DNA from 3 places in the Rhizobium ruizarguesonis genome. Region 1 is predicted to be linked to each of the others. Evidence: predicted binding sites of a transcription regulator. Region 1 holds the regulator's gene; each other region holds the start of a gene.
What was found. The regulator LexA, encoded in region 1, represses DNA repair genes until DNA is damaged. The targets are predictions, from matches to a motif close to TGTTCNNNNTGTGTTCNG.
Positions count from the first base shown of each region.

Region 2: a site for LexA is predicted at 6,421-6,438, ahead of J3P73_RS03610 (ATP-dependent helicase). Genes of this name have one in related genera too.
Region 3: a site for LexA is predicted at 7,616-7,633, ahead of J3P73_RS17035 (ribonuclease T2 family protein). Genes of this name have one in related genera too.

Region 1 covers NZ_CP071678.1:2,300,656-2,310,613, forward strand. Annotated here, with positions in the region: gene gltA (citrate synthase) at 1-1,128, opposite strand, end outside; gene J3P73_RS11480 (ComEC/Rec2 family competence protein) at 1,418-3,850, shown strand; gene lexA (transcriptional repressor LexA) at 3,831-4,550, opposite strand; gene J3P73_RS11490 (VOC family protein) at 4,750-5,646, shown strand; gene kdsA (3-deoxy-8-phosphooctulonate synthase) at 5,643-6,488, shown strand; gene eno (phosphopyruvate hydratase) at 6,630-7,904, shown strand; gene J3P73_RS11505 (FtsB family cell division protein) at 8,041-8,361, shown strand; gene pdhA (pyruvate dehydrogenase (acetyl-transferring) E1 component subunit alpha) at 8,507-9,553, shown strand; gene J3P73_RS11515 (pyruvate dehydrogenase complex E1 component subunit beta) at 9,569-9,958, shown strand, end outside.
Region 2 covers NZ_CP071678.1:747,285-757,242, reverse strand. Annotated here, with positions in the region: gene murA (UDP-N-acetylglucosamine 1-carboxyvinyltransferase) at 1-824, opposite strand, end outside; gene J3P73_RS03650 (hypothetical protein) at 932-1,126, opposite strand; tRNA gene J3P73_RS03645 (tRNA-Thr) at 1,278-1,352, shown strand; partial or broken gene J3P73_RS03640 (IS110 family RNA-guided transposase) at 1,717-2,642, shown strand; gene J3P73_RS03635 (IS4 family transposase) at 2,950-4,062, opposite strand; gene J3P73_RS03630 (DUF982 domain-containing protein) at 4,813-5,055, shown strand; gene J3P73_RS03625 (hypothetical protein) at 5,294-5,557, opposite strand; gene J3P73_RS03620 (BON domain-containing protein) at 5,683-5,943, opposite strand; gene J3P73_RS03615 (PQQ-binding-like beta-propeller repeat protein) at 6,112-6,378, shown strand; gene J3P73_RS03610 (ATP-dependent helicase) at 6,486-8,543, shown strand; gene J3P73_RS03605 (enoyl-CoA hydratase/isomerase family protein) at 8,555-9,619, opposite strand; gene J3P73_RS03600 (putative bifunctional diguanylate cyclase/phosphodiesterase) at 9,703-9,958, opposite strand, start outside.
Region 3 covers NZ_CP071678.1:3,423,940-3,433,897, forward strand. Annotated here, with positions in the region: gene J3P73_RS17005 (glycoside hydrolase family 25 protein) at 1-204, shown strand, start outside; gene J3P73_RS17010 (lytic murein transglycosylase) at 286-1,503, shown strand; gene J3P73_RS17015 (DMT family transporter) at 1,637-2,542, shown strand; gene metF (methylenetetrahydrofolate reductase [NAD(P)H]) at 3,022-3,924, opposite strand; gene J3P73_RS17025 (ArsR/SmtB family transcription factor) at 3,926-4,951, opposite strand; gene ettA (energy-dependent translational throttle protein EttA) at 5,114-6,763, opposite strand; gene J3P73_RS17035 (ribonuclease T2 family protein) at 6,861-7,601, opposite strand; gene J3P73_RS17040 (alpha/beta fold hydrolase) at 7,760-8,704, shown strand; gene J3P73_RS17045 (DMT family transporter) at 8,722-9,678, shown strand; gene caiB (succinate--glutarate CoA-transferase) at 9,696-9,958, shown strand, end outside.

The sequences.
Region 1 (9,958 bases):
GAAGCCCAGCGCCTTCAGGGTGATTCCGGAATAGAAGTCGATGTTCGGATAGAGCTTCTTCTCGATGAAATATTCATCGGTGAGCGCGATGCGCTCCAGCTCCATCGCCACTTCAAGCAACGGATCGTCCTTGATGCCGAGTTCGCCGAGCACTTCATGCGTCGTCTTCTGCATGATCTTGGCGCGCGGATCATAGTTCTTGTAGACGCGGTGGCCGAAGCCCATCAGGCGGAACGGATCGTTCTTGTCCTTGGCGCGAGCGATATATTCCGGAATGTGGTCGACTGTGCCGATTTCGTGCAGCATGTTGAGCGCTGCTTCGTTGGCGCCGCCGTGGGCGGGGCCCCAGAGGCAGGCGATACCGGCGGCGATGCAGGCGAACGGGTTGGCGCCCGACGAACCGGCGAGACGGACGGTCGAGGTCGAAGCGTTCTGCTCGTGATCGGCATGCAGGATGAAGATGCGGTCCATGGCGCGGGCAAGCACCGGATTGACCACATATTCCTCGCAAGGCACAGCAAAGCACATGCGCAGGAAGTTCGAGGCGTAGTCGAGGTCGTTCTTCGGATAAACGAAGGGCTGGCCGATATGGTACTTGTAGGCCATTGCGGCAAGTGTCGGCATCTTGGCGATCATACGCAGGCTGGCGACCATGCGCTGGTGCGGATCGGTGATGTCTGTGGAGTCGTGATAGAAGGCCGACAGCGCGCCGACGCAGCCGCACATGACAGCCATCGGATGCGCATCGCGGCGGAAGCCGGTGAAGAAGCGGCTCATCTGCTCGTGCACCATGGTGTGGTGCGTGACGCGGTAATCGAAATCCTTCTTCTGCACGGTGGTCGGCAGCTCGCCGTAAAGCAGCAGGTAGCAGACCTCGAGGAAGTCGCCATGCTCGGCGAGCTGCTCGATCGGATAGCCGCGATGCAACAGGACACCTTCGTCGCCGTCGATGTAGGTGATCTTCGATTCACAGGATGCAGTCGAGGTGAAACCCGGATCGTAGGTGAAGGAAGCCGTGTTCTTGTAGAGGGCACCGATATCGATGACGCTCGGGCCGATCGTGCCGCTTTTGACAGCAAGGTCGACAGACTTGTCACCGATTTTTATTGTAGCGCTTTGATCCGTCATGCTGATCCTCCGAAATGGCGGTGGCGCCATAAAAGCGCCATAGGGGTTAAGCGTCCTCATCGATAGCTATATGATCGCGAGGCTAATGCCAAGTTACCGTGGCGGCATTTTGTGCATTGCGGCATCATCTTTTAGGCAGTGCAGCGATGAGCTATACGCATATCGAAGCCGATGATTCGACTGCTCTTTTGGCTCCTTCAATTTTCCCTCGCTTTTCAATCGATTATTCTTGCCGGATTTGATTGGCGGTTGCATTCTGGCTGCCTGGGCGGGTGATCTTGGGCGGCACATGCAGGAGTTGACGACAGTCGAATTGCGGCCGGAAGCAGGCGCCGGCCTTGCCGACACTGCCGGTTTTTCTCCGCCTGTTGTGGTGACGCGGCCGGCAAGGACGCAGTCGACGAGCCCCTTGCGGTACCGGCTGCCGGCGGCAGCCTCGCAATCGCTGTGTATCGGCATGCGCTTGCTGGGCGAAGAGGCGGACCATGGCCGTCTGCTGCTGGTCTCGCCGGTCTTCCTCGGCGCCGGGGCAGCCTTCTGGTTTCTGGCCGCATCGGACTTTCCGCTCGTTGCATCGCTGCTCTGCCTGTTGGTGCTGACCGTCGCGGTTCTCATCGCCAGCCGCAGCCGGGCGGCGTTGCGGGCAACGCTGCTGGCGCTTGCACTTGTGGCCTGCGGCGTGGTTTCGGCGCAGCTCGAGAGCCGGCGGGCTTCGACCGTGATCCTCGATTCCGCCGTCACGACGACGGTGACCGGCCGTGTCGAACGGCGCGAAGGCGACGGTCGCGGCCGGTGGCGCTATATTCTTGCCGTCACCGGCACGGAGGCGCCGGAGGTGAAGCGGCCGCCGGAACGCATAACCGCGATCGCCCGCGGCGCGGAGGCGCCTTTCGAAATCGGTGATATCATCACCGGCAGGGCGCGGCTGACGCCGCCGGCAGGCCCGGCACTTCCTGAGCTCAACGACTTCTGCTTCGGTGCCTATTTCGATGGCATCGGCGCCAACGGCTTCTTCTACGGGGCGCCGGAGAAGGTCGACTTGCAGGCAGGTCCGCAGGCCGCAAGATCGACGTGGGAAGCACTGCTCGAAGGGCTCTACCGGCTGCGCAGCGGCATTGGCGACCGCATAAGGTCGATCCTACCCGGCGACACCGGCGCTTTCGCCGCTGCTCTCGTGACGGACGAGCGGCGTGCCATCTCGAATGAAACGACGGAGGCGCTGCGCCAGTCCGGCCTGGCTCATATCATCGCCATCTCGGGCCTCAACATGGCGCTGTCGGCCGGCATCTTCTTCGTCGGTTTCCGGATGCTGCTCAGCCTCTTTCCCGGCGTCGCCCAGGCCTATCCGACCAAGAAGATCGCCGCCGCCGGCGCGCTGCTTGCCGTCACGGCCTATTTCCTGATCTCGGGCTTTGCGGTCTCCGCCGAACGCGCCTTCATCATGATGGCCATCATGTTGATTGCGGTCTTCTTCGACCGGCCGTCGATCAGCCTGCGCAACGTCGCGCTCTCCGCGCTTGTCATCATCGCCATTTCACCGTCCGAGGTCTTGGGTCCGAGCTTCCAGATGTCCTTTGCCGCGACGTTGGCGTTGGTATCGGGTTATCAGCTGTGGAAGGACCGGGGCATCCGCGAAAACGCCTTCCTGAAGCTGCCGGTGTTTCGGCCCATCGTTACGGTTGCGGGCTTCTTCGGCGGCGTCTTCCTGACCTCGCTGATCGGTGGGTTTTCCACCGCGCTGTTTTCGATCGAGCATTTTCATCGCTTGACCGCCTACGGCCTGCCGGCAAACCTCGCGACGATGCCGATCATCTCCTTCATCATCATGCCGGCCGGCCTGCTGGCGATGCTGCTCATGCCTTTCGGTCTGGACGTTTTGCCCTGGAAGGTCGTCGGATTCGGCCTCGATCTGGTGATCGCGGTCGCAAAGACCGTGTCCGGCTGGGGTGGCAATATCGACGTCGGCCGCTTGCCCGCCTGGTATTTCGCGGTCGCCGTCGCCGGCTTTCTGCTGTTGACGCTGCTCCGCACCCGGCTGCGCCATATCGGCACATCAATCATCGCGGTCGCAACACTCATCCTGTTGCTTCTGCCAGTTCCCCGGCCGCCGGATCTGGTAATTTCGGAGGATGGTGGTCTCGTCGCGGTCGTCGAGACGGCGGCCATGGCTTCCAACCGCGAAAGACCGCCGGATTTCATCTTCGACCAGTGGCAGAGAGCGCTGGTCCTGCCGACGCATCACCCGCCGAAGATGCTGGAGGGGCCTGCTATCCCGCCGGAGGGAGAAGACCGCCGCGTCAGGCTTTCCCGCGATCAGCAGAACGAAGCAAGGTCGGCGATGCGGGCGGCTGCAACGAGCGCTGACGCAAACCGCTTTTCTTGCGTCAAGAAGGCCTGGTGCACATCAAGGCTTGGCAATGGTCGCGTGGTTGCTGTCATCGACAATGCCGCCTATCTCGGTCCGGCCTGCGATGCGGCCGATATCGTCGTGACGTCGGTGCGCCTGCGCTTCAACAGCTGCCGCTCAGGTGCGACGCTCTTCACCGGTGAGACGCTGCGCAGGACCGGTTCCGTCGAATTACGCTTCGCCGATGCCGGCCTGGACGTCACAGCCGCATTCGATGATCTGTCGCGGCCATGGATGCGCCATCGCGCCTATGACTGGCGCAGCAACAGTTTTGCCGAATCCGGCCCGCCCAGTGTCAGTGATAGCGGCGAATGAGACCGACGAGTTTGCCTTGCACCTTGACGCGGTCCGGCCCGAAGATTCGGGTCTCGTAAGCCGGGTTGGCGGCTTCGAGCGCGATCGAGGCGCCCTTGCGGCGGAAGCGTTTGAGTGTTGCTTCCTCGTCGTCGACGAGAGCCACGACGATGTCACCGGGACTTGCGGTGCTGCCGTTGCGAATGATCACCGTGTCGCCGTCGAAGATGCCGGCGTCGATCATCGAATCGCCCTTGACCTCCAGCGCATAATGTTCACCGGAACCGAGCATGTCGGCCGGAACGACGATGTCGTGGGTATTGTTCTGGATCGCCGAGATCGGAACGCCGGCGGCGATACGGCCCATGACCGGCACGGAAACCGAGTTGCCGTTGTCGGCAACGGGTTTTGCGGCAGCGGGGGCGGCGACCGGCTGGGGCTTGCCGAGGCTGCCCTCGATGACGCTCGGCGAAAAGCCGCGCCGGGGCTGAATGCTGGGGCTGTAGGCCTCCGGAAGCTTGATGACCTCAAGCGCACGAGCACGGTTCGGTAGGCGGCGAATGAAGCCACGTTCCTCGAGCGCCGTGATCAGCCGGTGAATCCCGGACTTCGAGGCGAGGTCCAGCGCATCCTTCATTTCGTCGAAAGACGGCGGAACGCCGGATTCTTTCATGCGCTCGTGAATGAAAAGGAGAAGCTCCTGTTGTTTGCGCGTGAGCATCGACGTTGTGACCTCGTGATTGAAACAAATCCAGAACAGACACTATATGTTCCATATGTGTTCCGCAAGTAGCTAAATTTCCGTAAAACTTCGCGCCAACTCGTCGAGATTTTTATTTTCATTGGCCGGATTGGGACACAAGTCTTGCATTGAGGGTGGCGCTGTCGCAAATCTCTTGCCGTTTTGAGGAGGGATTATGATGAACACGCATTCCGCCAAACCGCATCCGCTGGATCATGTCGTGCTGCCCGTCGTCAATATTGATGTGGCGCGCGAAAGGATCGGCAAGCTCGGCTTCACCGTTGCCGCCGATGCGCGCCATCCCTTCGGAACGGAGAATGCCTGCGTCTTTTTTGCCGACAAGACCTATCTGGAGCCGCTCGGGATTGCGAGCGCCGAGGAGAGCGAGGCTTCTGCGCGGCAAGGCAATGTCTTCACCGCCCGCAACCGTGCCTTCCGCTTCCGCTGCGGCGAGGAAGGGCTTTCGGGGCTGGCTTTCGGCAGTGAGGATGCCAGCCTCGATCATCAGAACTTCGTCGGCGACGGATCGAGCGCTGGCGAAGTGCTGCAGTTCACCCGGCCGATGACGATGCCGGACGGTGCGCAGACGATTGCCGGCTTCAAACTGGCTTTCGCCGGCGACCTGCGCGCGCCTGACCTCTTCCTCTTCACCGTCGAGCGCGTCAATCCGCTGCCGGCCGACCGCGGCGCGCTGGAGACGCATGCCAATGGCGTCAGCGGCATAACCGAGATAGCGCTTTGCGCACCCGACGCCGCCGCCTTTGCTGCCTTCGTCGGCCTTGCCGTGGCGCAAGCGACAGTCGAGAAAACGAGTTTTGGCGTCAATATCGCAGCGTCGAACGCGAAAATCAGCCTGATGACGCAGGAAGGGCTGGAAGCCTATTTCGACATCGCCGTCTCATCCGGCGATCGCGGCCTGCGCGGCAGGGCAATCCTCTTTGCCGTCGCCGATCTTGCCGTGACAGAAGCGCATTTGGCTGCTAACGGGGTGACATACACGCGCAAGAACAATCGCATTGTGGTGAAGCCTGCGCCCGGGCAGGGCGCGCTCTTCGCCTTCGAGGAAACACGATGAGCACTGATACGAATTCAGAAGTCAGGATCGGCGAGGGCCAAGGCCAGGTCAGCTTTTCCAATACCGGCCGCCTGTCGCTGATTGCCGGCCCCTGCCAGATGGAGAGCCGCGACCACGCCTTCATGGTTGCCGGCACGCTGAAAGAGCTTTGTGAAAAGCTCGGCATCGGCCTCGTTTACAAGAGCTCCTTCGACAAGGCGAACCGGACCTCGCTCTCGGCTGAACGCGGTATCGGGATCGAAAAGGGCATGGAGGTCTTTGCCGACCTGAAGAAGGAATTCGGCTTTCCTGTCCTGACCGACGTTCATACCGCAGAGCAATGCGCGGAGGTGGCAAAGGTCGTCGACGTCCTGCAGATCCCGGCCTTCCTTTGCCGCCAGACCGACCTTCTCATCGCCGCCGCCAAGACCGGCCGCGTCGTCAATGTCAAGAAGGGCCAGTTCCTCGCTCCCTGGGATATGAAGAACGTCCTGAAGAAGCTCAATGCCAGCGGCAATCCGAACGTGCTGCTGTGTGAGCGCGGCGCCTCCTTCGGGTACAATACGCTGGTCTCCGACATGCGCTCGCTGCCGATCATGGCAGCGATGGGCGCCCCTGTTATCTTCGATGCGACCCATTCTGTGGCGCAGCCGGGCGGGCAGGGCGATTCTTCCGGCGGTCAGCGGGAATTCGTGGAAACGCTGGCGCGCGCAGCGGTGGCTGCCGGTATCGCCGGGGTCTTCATCGAAACCCATCAGGACCCCGACAATGCACCTTCCGACGGCCCCAACATGGTCTATCTCAAGGACATGCCGCGGCTGCTTGAAAAGCTGCTCGCCTTCGATGCGGTCGCCAAGGCTTGACGTTCAACAGCCTGACATGATCGTGCTATAGGCGAGATCCGAACACGGTTCGAAGGCTGGAAATTGCAGCATTGTAATTTGCCCGCCTTCGACTAAGACAGTTTTCGAACCGACTTATCACCCACCGAGCAGGAAGAACCCATGACTGCAATCACCGATATCATCGCCCGCGAGATTCTCGATAGCCGTGGCAACCCCACCGTCGAAGTCGATGTCTATCTCGAAGATGGCAGCATGGGCCGCGCGGCCGTTCCCTCGGGCGCCTCGACGGGCGCGCATGAGGCGGTCGAACTGCGCGACGGCGGCAAGCGCTACCTCGGCAAGGGCGTCCAAAAGGCGGTCGACGCCGCCAACACCGAGATCTTCGACGCGATCGGCGGCATTGACGCCGAAAACCAGATCCAGATCGACAACATCATGATCGAGCTGGACGGCACGCCGAACAAGTCGCGCCTCGGCGCCAACGCCATCCTCGGCGTCTCGCTCGCCGTTGCCAAGGCTGCCGCCCAGGCTTCCGGCCTGCCGCTCTACCGTTATGTCGGCGGCGCTTCCGCCAGCCTGCTGCCGGTGCCGATGATGAACATCATCAACGGCGGCGCCCACGCCGACAACCCGATCGATTTCCAGGAGTTCATGATCCTGCCGGTCGGCGCCGATACGATCGCCGAAGCCGTGCGCATGGGTTCGGAAGTCTTCCATACGCTGCGCAAGGAACTTGCCGCACAGGGCCACAACACCAATGTCGGCGACGAAGGCGGTTTCGCACCGGGCCTGAAGAGCGCGCCGGAAGCTCTCGACTTCATCATGAAGTCGGTCGAGAAAGCCGGCTACAAGCCGGGCGAGGACATCTACCTCGGCCTCGATTGCGCCTCGACGGAATTCTTCAAGGACGGCAAATACGTTCTCGAAGGGGAAGGCCGCACGCTGGAATCGGGCGCCATGGCCGAATATCTGGCCGAGCTCGCCGCCAAGTATCCGATCATCTCGATCGAGGACGGAATGGCCGAAGACGACTGGGATGGCTGGAAGACGCTGACCGACCTGGCCGGCAAGAAGACCCAGCTCGTCGGCGACGATCTCTTCGTCACCAACTCCGCCCGTCTTCGCGACGGCATCCGCATGGGTGTTGCCAACTCGATCCTCGTCAAGGTCAACCAGATCGGCTCGCTGACGGAAACCCTCGATGCCGTCAACACGGCGCACAAGGCGGCCTATACCGCCGTCATGTCCCACCGCTCCGGCGAGACCGAAGATTCGACCATCGCCGATCTCGCGGTCGCCACCAACTGCGGTCAGATCAAGACCGGCTCGCTGTCGCGTTCTGACCGTCTTGCCAAGTACAACCAGCTGATCCGCATCGAGGAAGGCCTCGGCCCGCAGGCCCAGTATGCCGGCCGCTCGATCATTCGCGGCTGATCGGATCTGATTTCCAATGGTTTGGCCCGCGCCTCTCGGCGCGGGTTTTTTATTGCGCGGTTTTTAGAGTCAACGAACGGTTAATCTCTGCGCGCTAGATTGAACGAATTGGTAATGCGTTCAAGAGCATGCGTGTATGTGGACAAAGCATCATAAGAAGAGAAAGATCGGCCGCTTCGTCATTCCGGCCATGACGGTCGCCTTCCTCTCCTATTTCGGTTATCATTGCATCCATGGCGATTACGGCCTGCGCGCGACGGAGGCGTTCGAGCATCAGCGTGTCGCGCGTGACAAAGAGCTTGCGATCTTGAAGGCGAAGCGCGAACATCTGGAAAATCAGGTCGCGCTCCTGAGTGACGGCTCGCTCGACAAGGATATGCTGGACGAAAAAGCGCGCTATCAGCTCAATATGTCGCGCGCGGACGAGATCGTCGTATTCAATCACTATTCCAATTAACTTGAAATTGGTTAATTGCTATTTCTGTATATTTATCAATAATTTAGTGCCGAATACGAGCCATGCAATTATGGCATTGCTGTGGTCATATTTCTTCCCTATGGTACGCGCCACCAAGAAACGACAAACCCATAGGGAGGGTTGAATGGCGCCGCGAAAGACCGCGACCGTTTCCAGCCGCAAAACTGCAGCAAAACCGGCAGCCAAAGCATCGAATGGCGGCCCGGTAGCCGACTTCGATCGCAATGAAGAGCTGAAGGCCTATCGCGAGATGCTGTTGATCCGCCGCTTCGAGGAGAAGGCCGGTCAGCTTTACGGCATGGGCTTCATCGGCGGCTTTTGTCACCTCTACATCGGTCAGGAAGCTGTCGTCGTCGGCATGCAGATGGCGCAGAAGGATGGCGACCAGGTCATCACCGCCTATCGCGACCACGGCCATATGCTGGCAACCGGCATGGAAGCGCGCGGCGTCATGGCGGAACTGACCGGGCGTCGCAGCGGCTATTCCCACGGCAAAGGCGGCTCGATGCACATGTTCTCGAAAGAGAAGCATTTCTACGGCGGTCACGGCATCGTCGGCGCCCAGGTCTCGCTCGGAACGGGTCTTGCCTTCGCAAACCGCTACCGCGGCAACGACAATGTCTCCATCGCCTATTTCGGCGACGGCGCTGCCAACCAGGGCCAGGTCTACGAGAGCTTCAACATGGCTGCTCTCTGGAAGCTGCCGATCGTCTATATCGTCGAGAACAACCGTTACGCCATGGGCACCTCGACCGCCCGCGCCACCGCGCAGTCGAATTACTCGCTGCGTGGATCCGGCTTCGGCATCCCCGGCATTCAGGTCGATGGCATGGACGTCCGCGCCGTCAAGGCGGCGGCCGACGAGGCGCTCGAACATTGCCGTTCCGGCAAGGGCCCGATCATTCTCGAAATGCTGACCTATCGTTATCGCGGTCACTCCATGTCCGACCCGGCGAAGTATCGCTCCAAGGACGAGGTGCAGAAGATGCGCTCCGAGCACGACCCGATCGAACAGGTCAAGGCTCGCCTCGTCGAAAAGGGCTGGGCTTCCGAAGACGATCTGAAGGCGATCGACAAGGATGTCCGCGACATCGTCGCCGACAGCGCCGACTTCGCCCAGGCCGATCCGGAGCCGGATGTATCCGAGCTCTATACCGACATTCTGCTCTAATCGGGGAGGGAACCCATGCCTATCGATATCCTCATGCCCGCCCTCTCTCCGACCATGGAAGAAGGCACACTGTCCAAATGGCTGAAGCAGGAAGGTGACAAGGTCACCTCAGGCGACGTGATCGCCGAAATCGAAACCGACAAGGCGACGATGGAAGTCGAAGCCGTCGACGAAGGCGTCATCGGCAAGCTTCTGGTTCCTGCCGGAACCGAAGGCGTCAAGGTGAACGCCAAGATCGCCGTTCTCCTGCAGGACGGTGAATCCGCATCCGACATGTCTGCGTCCGCTCCGGCTGCTGCACCGCAGGCCGCGCAGGAGGAAAAACCGGCTGCCGCAACTCCGGCATCCGCACCCGTTCCGGCCGAGCCGAAAGCCCAGGTGCAGAACGACCCCGAAATCCCGGCC
Region 2 (9,958 bases), 1.6 Mb from region 1:
ACTGCGGTCTCGAGCAGCGCCACATCGGTATTTTCGAGCACGACGTCGCCGCCGGCCATGGCGACAGCCATGGCATAGGTGCCGGTCTCGATGCGATCCGGAAGGACGCGGTGACGGGCGCCGGAGAGCGAGGTGACGCCTTCGATAGTGATCGTCGCTGTACCCGCGCCCGATATCTTGGCGCCCATGGCGTTCAGGCAGTTGGCGAGATCGGCGACCTCAGGCTCGCGGGCGGCATTGCCGATCACCGTCGTGCCGCGGGCAAGCGTTGCCGCCATCATCATCACATGGGTGGCGCCGACGGAGACCTTCGGGAAGGTGTAGCGTGCGCCGATCAGGCCGCCGGCGGGCGCCTTGGCGTTGATATAACCGGCATCGATTTCCATGGTGGCGCCGAGCGCCGTCAGGCCTTCGATGAAGAGATCGACGGGGCGCGTGCCGATGGCACAGCCGCCCGGCAGCGAAACGCGGCAATGGCCTTCGCGCGCCAGCAACGGGCCGATGACCCAGAAGGAGGCGCGCATCTTCGAAACCAATTCATAAGATGCGGTGGTATCGACGATGGTGCGGCAGGTGAAATGGATCGTGCGCGAATAGGCGTCTTCCTGGCGCTCGCGGCGGCCGTTGACGGCGACATCGACACCGTGATTGCCGAGGATGCGCATCAGCAGTTCGACATCGGCCAGATGCGGCACGTTTTCGAGCGTCAGCGTATCGCTGGTCAGAAGCGAGGCGATCATCAGCGGCAGTGCGGCATTCTTGGCGCCGGAAATCGGAATGATGCCATTCAGCTCATTACCGCCGACGATTCTGATACGATCCATGTGCGCTTACGGGCCGAGCCCGCCTTTCCTGAAAGTTCTGCCTTGGAATAAGGAGTGAGGTGTTTAGGGGATTTCTCGACACGCTTCAATTCGTGACGGACGGAACATTACGATTCGTCCATTTTTGCGGCGGGCAGCCCATTTGTTTCGTCGGCCTGGCCCGAACGGCGGGCGCGGACCTGCTGTTTGCGTCGCCCCAGATTTTCCCTGAGCTTTTCGGCGGCGCGCTCGCGGCGCAATTTCGCCTGCGCTTCGATCGCCTGTTTGCGGCTCTGCTGGCCGGTTTCGGTCTTTTCATTCATGCGACAGGATTAGCTGAATTCGCGCCAATCCAAAAGTCCCTTCATCCCAATCGACGCGAAGTTGGAATTTGCGGCTTGCGCTGGCCGCCAAGCTGTGGCAATAGCCCCCCGTTCTCGCGATTGAGCCACACGGCTCGCGCGGTCTGGTCCTGCTGCCGTAGCTCAGTGGTAGAGCACACCCTTGGTAAGGGTGAGGTCGGTGGTTCAATCCCACTCGGCAGCACCAGTTTTCTCTTAGATATCGGGAAATCACTTTTCTCCCTCAGCGAGGCGGGCGACAACTGGACAACAGTTCGCTGCTGTAAAAGTGTGGACTGGGCGGAGGGCGTTATTTAACGTCACACGCAACATTCCGACTTAGTAGATCGGCGAGACCAGCCCCTCATCCGGCTGCCGCCACCTTTGTAACTTCCCTTTACCCGCTCCTGGCGCTGTAATGCCTCTTGCGGTGGCGGATGGAAGACCGATGCACCTTTGGGACACCAAGCCCCGTGGGAGAGCCTGGGTCTCCGTCCGCCGTTCCATTGAACCCGAACAGTCGCCAGGGCCGCTTGCGAAAGCAAAGCCCGATTAGGCAAGGATGGGATCAGATGGAGATTGTTGTTGGGATCGACGTTTCGAAAGAGCGCCTGGATGTTGCGATCCTGCCGCAAGAAGAGGTCTTTGCCGTCGGCAACGACCATGCCGGCATCGATGAACTGGTCGAGCGGCTCAAAGGCATCGGTGTTGATGCAATTGCGCTGGAAGCGACCGGCGGCTTCGAGATGCTGGCGGTTGCCGGACTGTCCGCAGCCGGATTGACGGTGCTCGTCGTCAATCCGGCGCAAGTGCGCGCCTATGCCCATGCGATCGGCCGCAGGGCCAAGACCGATCCGATCGATGCCGCCGTCATCGCCGCCTTCGTTTTGGCGACGAAGCCCGAGATCCGGCCGTTGCGCGATGCCGAGACACAGGCGCTTTCCGAGCTTGTGGCCCGCCGGCGCCAGATCGTGCAGATGGTCGTGGCCGAGGAGAACCGGTTGCGCATGGCGCTGGCAAAGCAGGCGCAGAAAAGCATCAAGCGCTTGCTGAAAGCCTTGCGGCGCGAGCTCGAAAGCCTCGATATCTCGACAGCCACATCCGCAAGTCGCCGGTCTGGCGGGTGCGCGAGGCGCTGTTGACCTCGGTGCCGGGTGTCGGAGCGACGACAGCGCGCACGCTGCTGGCCGAACTGCCGGAGCTCGGCAGCCTCGACCGGCGCCAGATCGCCTCGTTGGCTGGTCTTGCCCCATGGACGCGGCAGTCGGGAAAATGGAAAGGCAAGAGCTTCATCGGCGGCGGCCGCGGCAAGGTGCGCGCCGTCCTATTCATGGCCGCCCTCGTCGCCAGCCGATACAACCCTGACCTCAAGGCCTTCCGCGACCGGCTGGTCGCGGCCGGCAAGCCCAAGATCGTCGCCATCGTCGCAACCATGCGCAAGCTACTCACCATCCTCAACGCCATCATCAGGGACGGACGACCATGGCAAACCGCTTGACAAACAAGACAGTCGCTCTCCCCGTAAACGGGGCGAAGGGGATATGCCGCAGCCTCTCCGTCTCCCGCTCACCTCTCGCAGGGCACGTCCCCTCGCCCCGTTTTTACGGGGAGAGGGTTAGGGTCATATGCGCTAGGTTAGGCGGGCGCGGAGATCGTCGCATTGTTTTCGGCGTCGTCGCGGCGGCTCGCAGAGGTGGCGACGACTTCGTGTGAAGAGATTACAGACGGCCTGCCACAGAAGTGGTCCGCGGATGGCGGCGCAAATGGTGGCCAGGGCTATCTTCATGAGACGCCAGCGCGATGGGCTAGCCCGTGGGGTAGCCGCATCCAGAGGGGGGAGAGTCCGGGACTTGCCCGGCAATCTGTTCGGCGATGATGGCAACGATCAGTCTGGCGTAGAGCCATGCCCGGGCCAGTTCAGGCTTCTTGGCCGGCAAGCTGTCGAGGCCGGCCAGGCTCTTGAACCGTTTGAACGCCAGCTCGATTTGCCAGCGGAAGCGATAGAGGGTGAGGATGTCGGCCGGTGCAAAGGTGGCGGTCGGCAGCGAGGTCAGCAGCAGAATGTACTTCGCCGCCTCGAGACTGCGCGGATCGGGCTTTTTGCCGCGCTTGCGGGCGTCCTTGAGTAGACGCTCCTGCTCGGCTTGGGCCTGTTGCGGATCCTTGCGCCGGACAATGAGGCGCAGGACCAGTGGCGGCGGCGTCCCCGTCATGCCTTCGTGGACACGAACCTGCACCTCGCCTTCCTGCTCTTGCTGAGCGGCGAGCGCGGCAAACAGATCAAAGGGCTCGCCATTCGTCTGCAACAGGCGCAACGAGTTCCAGCCGGTCCGCACGATGAAGTCCGCACCGGCGTCGATCACCGGCCGCAGGTCGCGCGGCCTTGCATAGTAGCGATCGGCCAGCACAATATCGCCGGGTGCGTAGGTAAGGCGCTGAAGGTTTTCGCCACCATGGATGTCGGTCAACTCAAGCTGATCGACCTGAGCCGTTGCCAGGTCGTAGCCGACATGCAACCGCCATGTCGTGCGGTCAGCGCCCGGATGGCAGATCGACGTTCCATCGAGCACACGCAAGCGATACCCCGCGAAGCGCCCCGCCGGCGCTTTGGCCTGTTCGGCAATCAGCGCGGCCAAGATGTCGCCAAGCCAAGGCGCCGCTTTGCACAGCCGCTCGAGCAGCGATGGGTCTGACAAACGGGCGATTCCGCCCACTTCGGCCCATGCACAGGTCTCGCGTAGCGACATGCCAAGGCCGCCATAGGCAAGCGCCAGCCGCAACAGCGTCTCGGCATTCTTGATTTCCCGCACCCGCGTAAAAGCACCACGCAACCGCGCCGTTGCTTCCAAGTCAAAATCCGCCGGAAGCCGCTCGCGCACTTCCGGCCAATGATCCAAAATCTCAGGACGAATCTTCATCCAAAGCTTGAATCACAACCAGATTCCTTATGTCCAGGGCTAAACCTAGCGCATATGAGGGTTAGGGTGAGGGGCAGCCATCCGCATGAACCGGATAGCCACGCAGCGCAATCGGGAAGCTCGCTTACTTCGAGATGATAAGGTATGAACGGGGATAACTGCCACAGTTCGAACAGTTCTCCGGTTACCACCATTTCTTCGCCTGGAATCGGCGCGTGGGGTCGCGGGGACACTCCATCATCAATGCCTTCGATATACCAACGAGGCGCATTCTCCGACATGAAACGGGAAGTGAGGTCGATCGCCGTCCCTTCACCGTGCCGAGGCAGGGTCGCCCGTAAATATTCCCGCTGCAGTCTTGGGATGGCCTCGATGGAGAGACGCGCGAAGAAAGCGTCTTCAGCAGACGGCGCCGTGCCGCCGGCGAGGGCCGGCATTGCCAGCGCCCCGCAGAGAAAAGCAGCCTGGATCAATTGTCGATCTAACCGCATGTCGAGCCCTCAGCTTGCCGAACATGGTAGCGATGGCAGCGCGCCGGCGCTATACAACTTATTTGCGACCGATAAAAATTCCTCTTGGCGTGCGTGCGCAGGCACCTCACCCGCAATCTGACATTTCGCCTCATCAGCAACCAACGATTCACCATTGTTGACCGTGAAAATCACGCTAGAATGGCGATCATGGCGGCGTCTCCCCGGAGGAATGAGAGGCGCTGCGCTCGTTTCTGTCGAAAATCGTGGAGGAGCGTCGATGGCAACTGAAAGATGGAACAGCCCGGTCAAGGTTGGTTTCGAAGATGCCGATGCGCGAACGGTCAATGGGCCGTTCGATGCGCTGAAGTGTCTGGCGGATCTCTGGCCGAGTATGCGCGGGCTTCGTTATATCAAGGCCCGTAGTACCTGCCGGGCAGCGCTCGACGGGCGCAAGAGCGTGGAAGAAGCAAGAGCCGAGTTTCTGGCGGCAGCCGAAGAGGCGAAGCTGAAGCTGCATTAGCAGTTCGGCAAGGAATTTCGGGCGGTTTTCGCCTTCTGGGCGCGCAAGCGTTCCGGGACGGGACAATGCATTAATTTTAGCTTAACCCTGCAACAAGTGCGTGCCGGGTTTCGGTGCAAAGGGCGTTGCGCCTGGTACAGGTGCATCCATAGAAGACGACCAGCCATCATGATGATGGTTAGAGGCTCGTCACCTCTGCGGAAACGCAGGCGAGCCTCGTCCGAGCAAAGCGGACGCCTCAGCAGTCCGCGCCGCCCTCACTCTCCACCTCGATATAACCGACACCGATGATCGTGCCATCCGATGCGCGGATGAAGGATGGCAAATACTGAGGCTCTGCCGGCGTGCAGGCCACGGTCCCGGTATATTCGTTGAGGGCGATCTGGTCCTTCGGCAAAGCGGAATAATTCGTGCCAGTTTCCAGCGAGGCATGGGCGGAGCCGGCAAAGACACCGCAACCCACTATCAAGGTCGTTGCCCAGAGGCGAGGAAGCAACTGCATGAGAGTCTCCAGCGTTTAGGTCCGGCCTTTCAACACGCAGGGGAGCATTTTGGTTCCCTCGTCCAACAGAAAGACATGAGCGCGCGGCTGTTCCAAAACCGCTGCACAGTTTTGCGCGACATGCATTAGCGTCGCAGCAGCCGGCTGCGCACATAGCCTCGGCCGACGACGCCCTCGGCAATCTCGATCGCCCGCTCGACATCACCCCGCCGGCGCACGAAACCTTCCAGGATGACATAGGAGCCCGCCATGCTGACGCTGATTTCCGCCACTTCGATATCGCCGGCCGCATGAAGGGCACTCTCCACCGAGGCGCGCGTTGCCGCGTCGCTGTGATCCTGCCGGCCGGATTCCCCATGGTCCGTGAATGCTGGAAAGCCGAGCACAGTGACCGTCTCCTGATGTCAGTTGATATCGGTTAACGCCGCGGCAAAGCATTTCGTTGCGCATGCCCGGCTATTCGAGAGCGATTCCTGTGGACCCTGGCATGGACGGCCTTGGCGAAAGACGCCGCGGTTTCCATATCTGGCGGCAGTCTGAGAAGGATGACGACGATGAAAGCGCTTCTGCCCGCCTTGTTTGCCGGGGCATTGCTTGCCGGCTGCTCCTCGGCCGATACGCCGGCGCTGGAACCCATTCCCGGCAGCATTACCTATGGCGGCCAGCCGCGAACGAAGCTCACCAAATCGCCGGTCGGCAGCGCCGTCTACAACCAGTTCTACAACGGGACGGGCCAGCGCGTGGAGGAAACCTATATCCTTCAGCCCGACCGCAGCCTGAAGCTGGTACGGCGCGAGATCGGCCCGGATTTTCCCGACTGAGATGTTGCGCGCGCGCCAGATCGCTTGACAGGGACGGCAATCGCGAACATTCAAGGAACATCTAATCTTTCCCCAGTGATTCTGCGGGAGCCCGACCGGACGGCTGGATGTATCTCGAAAAGCTCAATCCGCAGCAGCGCATGGCCGTCGAGCACGGCACGCTCATCGACGGCACCCATATTGCCGGGCCGCTGCTGGTCATTGCCGGCGCCGGCTCCGGCAAGACGAATACCTTGGCGCATCGGGTCGCCCATCTCATCGTCAAAGGCGCCGATCCCCGCCGCATCCTTTTGATGACCTTTTCGCGCCGGGCAGCCGCCGAGATGGCGCGACGCGTCGAGCGCATCTGCCGCGATGTGCTGGGTTCGAATGCCGGCGTCATGGCGGATGCGCTTTCCTGGTCCGGCACCTTTCACGGCATCGGCGCGCGGCTGTTGCGCGATTATGCCCAGCAGATCGGCCTTGATCCCGATTTCACCATCCACGACCGCGAAGACAGCGCCGATCTGATGAACCTCATCCGGCACGACCTCGGCTTCTCCAAGACGGAAAGCCGCTTTCCGACAAAGGGCACCTGCCTTGCCATCTATTCCAGGGCGGTGAATTCGGAAACCGCGCTCGACCTCGTGTTGCGCGACGTCTTTCCCTGGTGCGCGACGTGGGAGAAACAGCTGCGCGAACTTTTCGCCAGTTATGTCGAGGCCAAGCAGAGCCAGAACGTGCTCGACTACGACGATCTGCTGCTCTACTGGGCGCAGATGGTCGGCGAGACTGTCATTGCCGAGGATATCGGCAGCCGCTTCGACCATGTGCTGGTCGACGAATATCAGGACACCAACCGGCTGCAGGCCTCGATCCTGCTGGCGCTGAAACCCCAAGGCCAGGGGCTGACCGTGGTCGGCGACGATGCGCAGTCGATCTATTCCTTCCGTGCCGCGACGGTGCGCAACATCCTCGATTTTCCCGCCGCCTTCAGCCCGGCCGCCAATATCGTCACGCTCGACCGCAACTACCGCTCGACGCAGCCGATCCTCGCCGCCGCCAACGCCGTCATCGATCTCGCCTCGGAGCGCTTCACCAAGAACCTCTGGACCGAGCGGCAATCATCCGAGCGGCCGCGCCTGGTCACGGTGCGCGACGAGGCCGAGCAGGCGCGGTATATCACCGACATGGTGCTCGACAATCGCGAGGAAGGCCTCACGCTCAAGCAGCAAGCCGTGCTCTTCCGCACCTCGCATCACAGCGGGCCGCTGGAGGTCGAGCTGACCCGGCGCAATATTCCCTTCGTCAAGTTCGGCGGGCTGAAGTTTCTCGACAGCGCGCATGTGAAGGACATGCTGGCCGTCCTTCGCTTCGCGCAGAACCCGCGCGACCGGGTGGCGGGCTTCCGGCTGATGCAGATCCTGCCGGGTGTCGGGCCGTCCACGGCGCAAAAGGCGCTCGACCTGATGGCCGAGGATGCCAGCCCGATCTCTGCTCTTGCCGCCATGCCGGCGCCGCCGCGCTCCGGCGAGGACTGGACTGATTTCGTTGCCATGCTGCAGGAGTTGAAGTCGGGCAAGGCCGGCTGGCCGGCGGAAATCGGCCTGGCACGGCAATGGTACGCGCCGCATCTGGAACGGCTTCATGAGGACGCAACGACGCGGCAGGCCGATCTGCTGCAGCTCGAGCAGATCGGCAGCGGTTACGCCTCGCGCGAGCGCTTTCTGACCGAACTCACCCTCGATCCGCCGGATGCGACCAGCGACCAGGCGGGCGTGCCGCTTCTCGACGAGGACTATCTCATCCTTTCCACCATCCATTCCGCCAAGGGCCAGGAATGGACGAAGGTGTTCATGCTGAACGTCGTCGACGGCTGCATCCCGAACGATCTCGCTGTCGGCACCACCGCCGAAATCGAGGAGGAACGCCGGCTGTTCTATGTCGCGATGACGCGCGCCAGGGATGGTCTCGACCTCGTCGTGCCGCAACGCTTCTTCACCTACGGGCAGAACTCACAGGGCGACCGGCATGTCTATGCCTCACGCAGCCGCTTCATTCCCGCGACCCTGCTGCAGTTCTTCGAAGCCTGCAGCTGGCCGCAGGGGAAATCGGAGGCCGCTCAAGCGCAGGCGCGACAGGTGCGCATCGATGTCGGCGCCCGCATGCGCGGCATGTGGCGATAACCGGATCGAGTTTAGAGTGAAAGCGGCGGCTCGGCCGGTTTCAGGAAATGCTCGACCCTTGCGGACTCCACAGCCTCGACTGACGCCGGCGACCATTTCGGGTTGCGGTCCTTGTCGATGACGGCAGCGCGGATGCCCTCGAAGAAATCGGGATTATCAAGCATCTGCAGACAGGCGCCGAGTTCACGGCCGAGGCATTCGGCAAGCGAGGCGCTGCGGCGGCCGGCTCTCAGCAGCCGCAAAGCGAGCTTCAGGCTGGTCGGTGAACGCGTCAGCAGCACCCGGCGCGTCTCGACGGCGAATTCGCCCTCCTCCTCGGCGAGTGCTGCCAGGATCTCCTCGACGCTGTCGAACCGAAATGCGCGATCGACCATCGCCGCGTTCTGCTTGAGCCGGCCTTCTCCCTGAGGCTCCGAAAGCGCCTGCAGCACGGCATCGACATCGCCGGATGAACTGCCGCGCGGCAGGCCCGAGAGAGCATCGATCACCTCGCCGAGCCGCGACGACGCGATCTGACGGTCGGCAAGCCCAGCGTGGATCGCATCGGCCGCACCAATATCGAGCCCTGTGAGACCGAGCCATGTTCCGGCCTCACCCGGCGCACGTGGCAGCAGCCAGGTGGCGCCGACATCCGGGACATAGCCGATGCCGGTTTCGGGCATGGCCAGCCGCGTGCGCTCGGTGACGATGCGGTGGCGGCCGTGCGACGACAGGCCGACGCCGCCGCCCATGGTGATGCCGTCCATCAGCGCGACATAGGGTTTGGGATAGGCGGCAATCAGATGGTTGAGGCGGAATTCCTCGCGCCAGAAGCTTGCCGCCAGGCCATCGCCGGCGCGGGCGCTCTCATGCAGGGCGCGGATATCGCCGCCGGCACAGAAGCCGCGTTCGCCCACTCCCGTCGCCACGACGCTCACCACCTCGGGGTCATCGGCAAAATCGTGAAGGGCCGCAGTGATCGCACCGATCATCGGCAGCGTCAGGCTGTTCAGCGCCCGCGGCCGGTTGAGCCGGATGACGCCTGCAGTCCCTCGCCGTTCAATGATGACTTCGTCTGGCCGTTCGCCGTCCTGCATGGTTCACCTCGTCTGTTGCGACCATGAATAGACGACCCCGCGGCATCGCTCCAGTCGATTTACGGCGGATCGAGATTGATCGGTCAGGCAGACAGCGAATTGCGGGCGGAGGCTTCGGCCTCGCACCGGGCAGCGTAATCGATGGCAAGTTCCAGCGGCAGCGGCCGCGAGAAATGATAGCCCTGCGCCAGACGAACGCCCATCGCCTTCAATCCCTCGGCGATCTCTTCGCTTTCGACGCCTTCGGCGACGGAGGCGATGCCGAGATTCTGGCAGAGATTGGCGACCGAGCGGGTGATGTTCATGCAACGGGCGTCGCGATCGAAATTCATCACGAAG
Region 3 (9,958 bases), 1.1 Mb from region 1:
TTCCAGGATTATCATTTCTGGGTCCGTTCGGTGGCAAAACACCCCGAGGTGACCTACTCCGACCGCCGCTGGGCCTTCTGGCAATATACCTCGACCGGCGTTATTCCTGGCATCAGTGGGCCGACCGATATCAATGTCTTCGCCGGCAGCGCAAAGAACTGGAACAATTGGGTCGCGACCGTTTCCAAGGATAGAAATTCTTAGTAACGTCTTGCGATGTTTCTTGCTTCCGTCACATTCGTCTGTGAAAGCGACGGCAATCTGTTTGATATAAGGACCGCATCCATGCACCGCTCGCTCGCAAGCCGCTCTGCACTCGCCCTTCTGTTTGCCCTCGCCCTCGCAGGCGGCGCGGCCGCCCAGCAGGCGCCAGACGCAGCCCCGGCAGCGCCCTGCGGCGGCGATCTGTCCGCCTTCCTCGACGGCGTCAAGAAAGATGCGGTCGCAGCCGGCGCCAGTGCTGCAGCCGCCGACGAGGCCTTCGCCGGCGCCGAGATCGACCCCAAGGTGCTGAGCCGGGATCGCGCTCAGGGCGTCTTCAAGCAGACCTTCCTCGAATTCTCACAGCGCACCGTCAGCCAGGCCCGCCTCGACATCGGCCGCCAGAAGATGAAGCAATATGCCGACGTCTTTGCCCGCGCCGAGCAGGAGTTCGGCGTCCCGCCGGGCGTCATCACCGCCTTCTGGGCGATGGAAACCGATTTCGGCGCCGTCCAGGGCGATTTCAACACCCGCAACGCCCTGGTGACGCTGTCGCATGACTGCCGCCGCCCGGAACTCTTCCGCCCGCAACTGATCGCCCTTGTCGAGATGGTTCAGCACGGCGACCTCGACCCCGCCACCAATACCGGCGCCTGGGCCGGCGAGATCGGCCAGGTGCAGATGCTGCCGCGCGACATCATTGCCTATGGCATGGATGGCGACGGTGACGGTCATATCCGCCTGAAGCAAAGCAGCCCGGACGCCATCCTGACGGCGGCGAAATTCATCCAGCATCTCGGCTTCGAGCGCGGCCAGCCCTGGCTGCAGGAAGTGACCCTGCCCGACAATCTGCCCTGGGAAAAATCCGGCCTCGGCGGCACGATGAAAGCGGGAGAATGGTTCGCGCTTGGCGTCAAGCCGCGCGACGGCAATACCGCCTTCGGCAACCTCGAAGGCGACCTCGTTCTGCCGCAGGGCCGCATGGGACCGGCCTTCATCGCCTATCCCAATTTCAAGATCTATCTCGAATGGAACAAGTCGTTCATCTACACGACCTCGGCTGCCTATTTCGGGACGCGCCTTTCGGGCGCCGAACCCTATCTCAAGGGCGTGCCGGAACAGGGGCTCGCCAGCGACCAGATGAAGGCGCTGCAGACCAAGCTGCAGTCGCTCGGCCATGATGTCGGCGAGATCGACGGCATCCTCGGCTCCGGCACGCGTGTCGCGATCCAGAAGGAACAGCAGCGCCTCGGCATGCCGGCCGACGGCTGGGCGACGCCTGCCCTTCTCAATGCTCTCTGATCCCCGCTGACATTTTACCGCCGCCCGCTTCGCAAGAAACGGGTGGCGCGGTCCGCCACCTGCGCTAAAGCATCAGGTCGAAATCCGGTGCCGGCTTTCGGCAAAACGAGCGGCTCACGGTGGAGGAATCGGCATGGACAACAGGATGAATGCCTGGACCTGGGGCCTGCTGGTCCTGCTCGGCCTGATCTGGGGTGGCTCCTTCTTCTTTGCCCGCATCGCCGTCCAGCATGTGCCGCCGCTGACCCTCGTCTTCTTCAGGCTGCTGCTCGCGGCGCTGGCGCTGCATACTTATATCGCCGGCCGTTTTGAATTCTATGCGATCCTCAAGGCCCGCTGGTGCGAATTCCTGATCCTCGGGCTCATCAACAATGCCCTACCGCATGCGCTGATCTTCTTCGGCCAGACCCGCATCGGCGCCGGTCTTGCGGCGATCCTGAATGCGACGACACCGATCTGGACCGTGCTGATCGCCAACTACTTCACATCAGACGAGAAGCTGTCACCGGCAAAGATCGCCGGCTGCCTGGTCGGTTTGGCCGGAACGATCGTGCTGATCGGCCCCGGCATGTCGGCTGGTGGCGAAGCGCCGCTCTGGGCGTTGTTTCTTCCCGTACTTGCCGCCATCTCCTATGGCTTCGCCGCCACTTACGGCAAACGCTTCAAGGATGTTCCTGCTCCTGTCACTGCCGCCGGCCAGTTGACCGCCTCATCGCTGATTGCGCTGCCGCTGTCGCTGCTGGCCGATCGTCCCTGGGCGCTTGCCGCACCGCCGCTGGATGCGCTCCTGGCCATCCTGGCGCTGGCGCTGCTGTCGACGGCCTTCGGCTACATCCTCTATTTCCGGATCATGGCAACCGCCGGCGCCACCAACGCCTCGCTCGTCACCCTGCTGGTGCCGCCGAGCGCCATCCTTCTCGGCGTGCTTTTCCTCGGCGAAAGGCTCGCACTTGGCGAATTGGCCGGCATGGCGCTGATCGGTTTCGGCCTCATCATTCTCGATGGCCGCGCCTATCGCCTGCTGGCGAAAGCTGTTTGAACCGGTTGCGAATTTCGCATGTTTTCAACCGGTTGCCGATCCGCCATGTTTTAGACGCATAGGTAAATCCACAATCGCTTGATTTAACGGCATGTTAAATTGTGTGAACAAAAATTTGTTGAAAATTATTGATCTATTTCAAAGGCTTGCAAGAGCACTATTCGACTTATCCACTGAACCGTTCTGCAGCGCAGCATAAGATCTGCTTCCCAACCGACATATTTCAGACATATTATCGGCGGGTTAACGCGAGGAGACAGACATGGGACTCACGCAATCCTTGAATGTTCTGTTGGTCAGTGCAGCGTTTGCTTTCGTCTTGTCCATGCTCTTCATCTGAGCCGGCCGACGAAAGTATGACGACTGATAGTGCCTAAACTCCTGGATAGCTGATCAATCCGCCAACGAAAAAGCGCATGTCCCGCCCGACATGCGCTTTTCACTTTTACAGCGCCGCGCGTCTTTCAGACGCGCAAAGATCAGGCGGCTGCGCCCGCACTTTTTGCCGCCGAGCGGGAGAGGCCGAGATTGTCGAGCACAGCGGAAACCAGCGGCGCACGGTTCATCGTATAGAGATGAAAATCATGGATGCCACGCCGGACGAGATCCTCGATCTGTTCGGCGGCGACTTCCGCGGCGACCTTCGCCCGCTCCTCGGGCTTGTCGTCGAAGCCTTCAAAGCGCTCGTCGAGGAAGGCGGGGATGATTGTGCCGCAGGCCCCGGCAAAGCGTTTCAGCTGCGTCAGGTTCTGGATCGGCATGATGCCGGGCACAACGGGGATCGAGATGCCGGCGCCGCGCACCCGCTCCAGATAGCGCTCGAAATTGTCGTTGTCGAAGAAGAACTGCGTCAGCGCCCGGTCGGCGCCATTGTCGGCCTTGCGCTTCAGCATGTCGATATCAGCAGCCGTATCGCGGCTTTCCGGGTGCTTTTCCGGATAGGCGGAGACCGAAATCTCGAAATCGCCAATTTCCTTGAGGCCAGCCACCAGCTCCGCCGCATTGGCATAACCGCCGGGATGCGGCTGGTAGGGCGCGCCGGCGCCGCCTGGCGCATCGCCGCGCAGCGCCACGAAATGCGTTACGCCGGCTTTGCGGAACGTATCGACCACCTGATGCGTCTCCTCCTTGGTCGCACCGACACAGGTGAGATGCGAGGCGGTGGCAAGCGGCGTCTGTGAGAGGAAACGCGTGACAGTGGTCAGCGTCGGCGCCTTCGTGGTGCCGCCGGCGCCATAGGTCACCGACACGAAATCCGGATCCCAGTCCTGCAGCTGGCTGACGGTATGCCAGAGCTGCCCTTCCATCTCTTCCGATTTCGGCGGGAAGAATTCGAAGGAGACCCTGATGTTGCGGCCGCGTGCTTCGTTTTTCAAAGCCATGTCATACCCTCCCGGCAAATGTAGGTTCAGCGCCCTCGCTCGTCTGCGAAGCCATGAGGCGCCTCGGATCGCGCGCGAGCCAGACGGTGACCGTCAACCCTTGCCCGCTTTGCTGACCCGGATGAAGATCGACGGCCTGCTCGACGTCGAGCCCGGCCTTGCGCAGCCACTCGGACATCGCCTGGTGCGAAAAGCCGAGACGGACATGCGCATGCTCGTCGCGGAGATATTCGAGCGTGTGCGGCGCCAGGTCGATGACCACGAGCCGACCGCCCGGCCGGAGCATGCGCGCCGCTTCCGCGATCGCAATTTCCGGCTGATCGAAGAAATGCAGCACTTGATGGATCGTCACCAGGTCGAAATCCTGTCCCTCGAACGGCAGGTTCAGGATATCGGCGTGGCGCACGGTGGCCTTGGTGATGCGGGACTTGTCGAGATTGGCACGCGCCACGCTCAGCATGTCGCGGCTGGCATCGACTCCGATCGCCCGGCGGTAGAGGCCGGACAGAAGCTCGAGGATGCGGCCGGTGCCAGTGCCGAGATCAAGCAGCGAATCGATCGGCTGGTTGCCGAGCAGCCGGATGACAGCGGCGTCGACCTCCTCATCAGCCGCATGCAGGCGGCGAAGCTCGTCCCATTCGGCCGCGTTGCGGCTGAAATAGGCCTGCGCCCGCTCGGCACGCTGGCGCTTGACTTGCGAAAGCCGCTCGCCATCGCGAAGGATGGTCGGATCGTTCTCGGAGACATGCTTGAGTAGCGCCCGCACCAGCATGGCCGCCTTGCCGTCCTGCTTCAGGCGGAAATAGGCCCAGGCGCCCTCCTGGTAGCGTTCGATCAGTTCGGCTTCGCCGAGCAGCTTCAGATGGCGGGAGATGCGCGGCTGGGACTGGCCGAGAATTTCGGTAAGATCGGTCACCGTCAGGTCGCCGCCGTCAAGAAGCGCCAGAAGACGCAGGCGCGTGGGCTCGCCGGCCGCCTTCAAGACGTCCACCAGCGCATCCAGTCCAAGCTTCAACGGTTCGCTCATCTTTGATCCAATCAAGACATAAAGATATCTTTATGTGATTTGAAAAGCAGTGGCAAGCGGCAATTCGCTCTCTCCACGAAATTGCCTGCTCAGATTGCGACAGAGCCCGACATGAAAAAGCCCCGGCGAACCGGGGCTCTCACAAACGAAAAATGGGTGAAATCAGCGTGTCAGGCGCTTGTGAGCCTGGCTGCCCGGGTTGAGGGCGTCGGGGCCGAGACGACGAACCTTGTCCTGTTCATAATCCTCGAAGTTGCCTTCGAACCATTCGACATGGCCGTCGCCTTCGAAAGCAAGGATATGCGTCGCCAGCCGGTCGAGGAACATGCGATCATGGCTGATGATGATGGCGCAGCCGGCGAAATTCTCAAGCGCGTTTTCCAGGGCGCCCAGCGTTTCCGTATCGAGGTCGTTGGTCGGTTCGTCGAGCAGCAGAACGTTGCCGCCGGCCTTCAGCATCTTGGCAAGGTGAACGCGGTTGCGCTGACCACCGGAGAGATTGCCGACCTTCTGCTGCTGGTCACCGCCCTTGAAGTTGAAGGCGCCGCAATAGGCACGGGAGTTCATGTCGAACTTGCCAAGCTTGATGATTTCGGCGCCGCCGGAAATTTCCTCCCAGACCGTCTTGTCGGCCGCAAGGGTGTCACGGCTCTGGTCGACATAACCGAGATGCACGGTTTCGCCGATGCGGATCGAACCGCCATCCGGCGTTTCCTGGCCGGTGATCATCCTGAATAGCGTCGTCTTGCCGGCGCCGTTCGGGCCGATGATACCGACGATGCCGCCTGGCGGCAGCTTGATCGACAGGTCGTTGATCAGCGTGCGGCCCTCGAAGCCCTTGGTGATGCCGTCCATCTCGATGACCACCTGGCCGAGGCGCTCGCTGACCGGGATGATGATCTGCGCGTCGCCGGGACGCTGCTTCTCGGCGGCATCCACCAGCTGCTCGTAGGACTTGATACGCGCCTTGGATTTGGCCTGACGGGCCTTCGGGCTGGACGCGATCCATTCCTGTTCGCGGCTGATCGCCTTCTGGCGCGATGCGTCTTCGCGGCTTTCCTGCAGCATGCGCTTGGCTTTCGCCTGCAGGTAGGCGGAGTAGTTGCCTTCGTAGGGGATGCCACGGCCGCGGTCGAGTTCGAGGATCCATCCGGTGACGTTGTCCAGGAAGTAGCGATCGTGGGTAATCATCATCACGGCGCCCGGATAGTCGCGCAGATGTTTTTCGAGCCAGGCGATGGTTTCGGCGTCCAGGTGGTTAGTCGGTTCGTCGAGCAGCAGCAGATCCGGCTGCGAAAGCAGCAGGCGGCAGAGCGCGACACGGCGGCGCTCACCACCGGAAAGGCTGGTGACTTCGGCGTCGCGCGGCGGGCAGCGCAGGGCTTCCATCGCCATTTCGACCTGGCTTTCCAGATCCCAGAGGTTCTGGCTGTCGATGACGTCCTGAAGCTTGGCGCCCTCTTCCGCCGTCTCGTCGGAATAGTTCATCATCAATTCGTTGTAGCGATCGAGGACAGCCGTCTTCGAGGCAACGCCTTCCATGACATTCTCGAACACCGTCTTGTTGGGATCGAGATGCGGCTCCTGCTCCAGATAGCCGACCGTCGCACCTTCGGCGAGCCAAGCTTCGCCGGTGTACTCCTTGTCCTGGCCTGCGATGATGCGCAGCACGGTGGATTTACCCGCGCCGTTCGGACCAAGGATACCGATCTTGGCATCCGGGTAGAACGAAAGGTGGATATTCTCCAGGATCTTCTTGTTGCCATAGGCCTTGTTGAGGCCGGACATATGATAGATGAACTGACGTGCCATGCTGCGCTGCTCCGGGCGGGAAACTTCGATTGTGCCGCTATGTAGGCGAAACAGCGCCTGCGGGCAACGCCAAACCCGGTTTACTCAGGATTTCCGGTCAAAAGCCCGCAGCGTCGACGACGCCCTCGTCACAGCCGAACGACGTTTTTCCAGCGCCCTGGATCAGATCGGCAAGGCCGGTAGTTTTCGCCGATGCCGCCCCGGCGGCTTCCGAAAGCCCGATCGTCAGTTCGCTGATCATCCTGACATTGCCGGCCCGCCGGCAGCTCATCTTGACACGATCGCCGGCACCCGGCCCGAAGCTCTTGTCGAAAGCCGCTTTGATCGCGTCGGCCTTGACCGGCTTGCCGATATTGGCAGCGAAAAGATCGCGCACGGCCGACGCGTTGAGCGCGCTTACGAGATGCACGCCGACGCCGAAATAGTCGTCGGCACTCATCTTCGTGCAGGTGCCATGCTTCACCCATTCATGCCGTTCCAGACCGGATTGCGTGCCGGGCATCGCCTTTGTCAGCGCAGTCTTCGTCTCGGCCGCAAGCGTGACCTCCGGCAGCTTGTTCCAGTCGCCATCCTTGTCGGCGGCCTTCTGCTCGGCGCTTACGCCGCAATAATCCTCCCGCATCGGCCAGAGTCCATGCAACGAGAAGTTCGTCGCGTCAGGGCGCTCGCCGGTCTGGCTTGCGCATTCGGCCTTCTTCTGGTTCGTCTGGCAAAAGGCCGGCTGCCAGCTCGCCGCCAGAATGAAGCGGGTGCGCCCGCCAGCTTCCTGCGCCACGGCGGCGCCGGCAACAACCATCGACACGGCGAACGACAAGGTACGCAACTGCATGCTGCTCATTTCAACCCCCTAAAAAGAACAATACAGGAACAAATAAGCATCAAAATCAAAAGGCCGCAACCCTGAATCGCAACAAGGCTGCAAATTGTTATCAGATAATCACATGCCCATGTTGCAATTACCCGGCGATCTGGTCTGTTGCCGCCGGGAGGACCCACATGTTTTCTGAAACGCAAAGGCTCGCCGTGCCAGGGGCGTCGCTGGCCTATCACCATGCCGAGGCCCTCACCCCGGCACGCGGCATCCTGTTGATATCGCATGGCTTGGCCGAACATTCGAAACGATACCGCTCCTTTGCCGAGGCGATGGCGGTGCACGGATATCACGTCTATGCCCACGATCATCGCGGCCACGGCGAGACGACGGCACCCGATGCGCCGATCGGCCGCTTTGCCCGACGCGGCGGGGTCAAAAGGGTGATCGGCGACGTCATCGCCATGCGCGGCCACGCGGTCTCCCGCCATCCCGGTCTGCCGGTGACCCTCTTCGGCCATTCGATGGGCGGCCTCATCGCCCTCAATGCAGCCGTCACGGCTCCGGCCGACTTCGATGCTGTCGCCGTCTGGAATTCGAATTTCGCCGTCGGCCTTGCCGGCCGCGCCGCCCAGGCGATCCTGCTTGCCGAGCGCATGCTGAAGGGCTCCGACGTGCCGAGCGGCCTGCTGCCGAAGCTTACTTTCGGCACCTGGGGAAAATCCATTGCCGGCCGCCGCACCGAGTTCGACTGGCTGTCGCGTCGTCCTGACGAAGTCGACAAGTATGTCGCCGATCCACTCTGCGGCTTCGACGCCTCGGTCTCTCTCTGGCTCGATCTCTTTGAACTGACCTTCCGCGCGCCGCAAAAGATCCATCTCGATCGGCTGCCGCGGGACTTGCCGATCCATCTCGTCGGCGGCGGAGAGGACCCGGCGACGGAGCGGGGAAAAGCGGTGCTCTGGCTGTCAAACCATTTGAAAGGCCGGGGCTTCTCTCGTATCAGCACTCAGATATATCAGGACGTGCGACACGAAACGCTGAATGAGATCGGCGCGGATGCGGCGATCGCAGCCTTCGCGGACTGGTGCGACGGGCGGTCGCAAGATCCTGAGCGACCAATATCGTGAGTGACAAGGATTTCATCGTGAACAGCACCTCCACCCGCCCCGTTTCATCCACCTCCGACGTGATGACGGGGCTTGTGCTGATGTTCCTCTCGGTGATGGTGTCGCCGCTCATCGATATTTTCGCCAAGCTTGCAATCACGACCGTGCCATCCGGGGAGATCACTGCCGGTCGCTTCGTCGTACAGGCGCTCTGCATGCTGCCGATCGTCGTATGGCGGCGCAGCTTCGCCGAATTCTCCTGGCGCCATAGCCTGTTCCATGCCATCCGCGGCGGGATCATTACCGTCTCGATGATCTCCTTCGTCACCACGCTGAAATATATGGCGGTCGCCGACGCGATCGCGATCTTCTTCGTAGAGCCGATCATGGTGACGATCCTCGGCGGCATCTTCCTCAAGGAGACGATCGGCTGGCGGCGCTATACAGCCTGCTGCGTCGGCTTCTTCGGGGCGATGCTGATCATCCAGCCGAGTTTCGAAGAGGTCGGCTACATCGCGCTTCTACCTGTCGTCAGTGCTCTTTGCATCGCGATCTTCGTGCTGATGACTCGCGCCCTCTCGCACAGGGAAGACCCCTGGTCGATGCAGTTCCAGATGAGCATCTGGGGCTTGCTCTTCTGTGCCGTCCTGCTTTTCCTGGGTCAGGGAACCGGCTCCGACCTCTTCGATCCCGTCATGCCGGAAGGCCGCGCCTGGTTCTATGTCGCCGGCGTCGGCGCCATGGCCGCAATCACCGGCATCCTCGGCGTCTACGCCTATCGCGCAGCACCGGCCTCGACGCTGGCGCCGCTGCAATATTTGGAGATCGTTTCGGCAACGATCTTCGCCTGGCTGGTCTTCGGTGACTTTCCGGATGCCGTCAAATGGCTCGGCATTGCCATCATCGTGGCAGCGGGCTTCTACATCCTCTGGCGCGAGCGCCGCTTTGCTTCAAAGCCTGTATCCGATACATCTGAGGTGACGCTGGCGCCGTAGATATTGCCTGGAGGAACATGACAGAGACCGTGACCAAAAAGCCGCCGCTTGCCGGCATCCGGGTGATCGAGCTTGCCCGCGTGCTCGCCGGCCCCTGGGCGGGACAGATGCTTGCCGATCTCGGCGCCGACGTGATCAAGGTCGAAAATCCCGATGGCGGCGACGATACGCGCCAATGGGGGCCGCCCTTCGTCGAGGGCGCCGATGGCGAAAATCTCTCGGCCGCCTATTATCACGCCGCCAATCGCGGCAAACGCTCCGTCACCGCCGACCTGAAGAG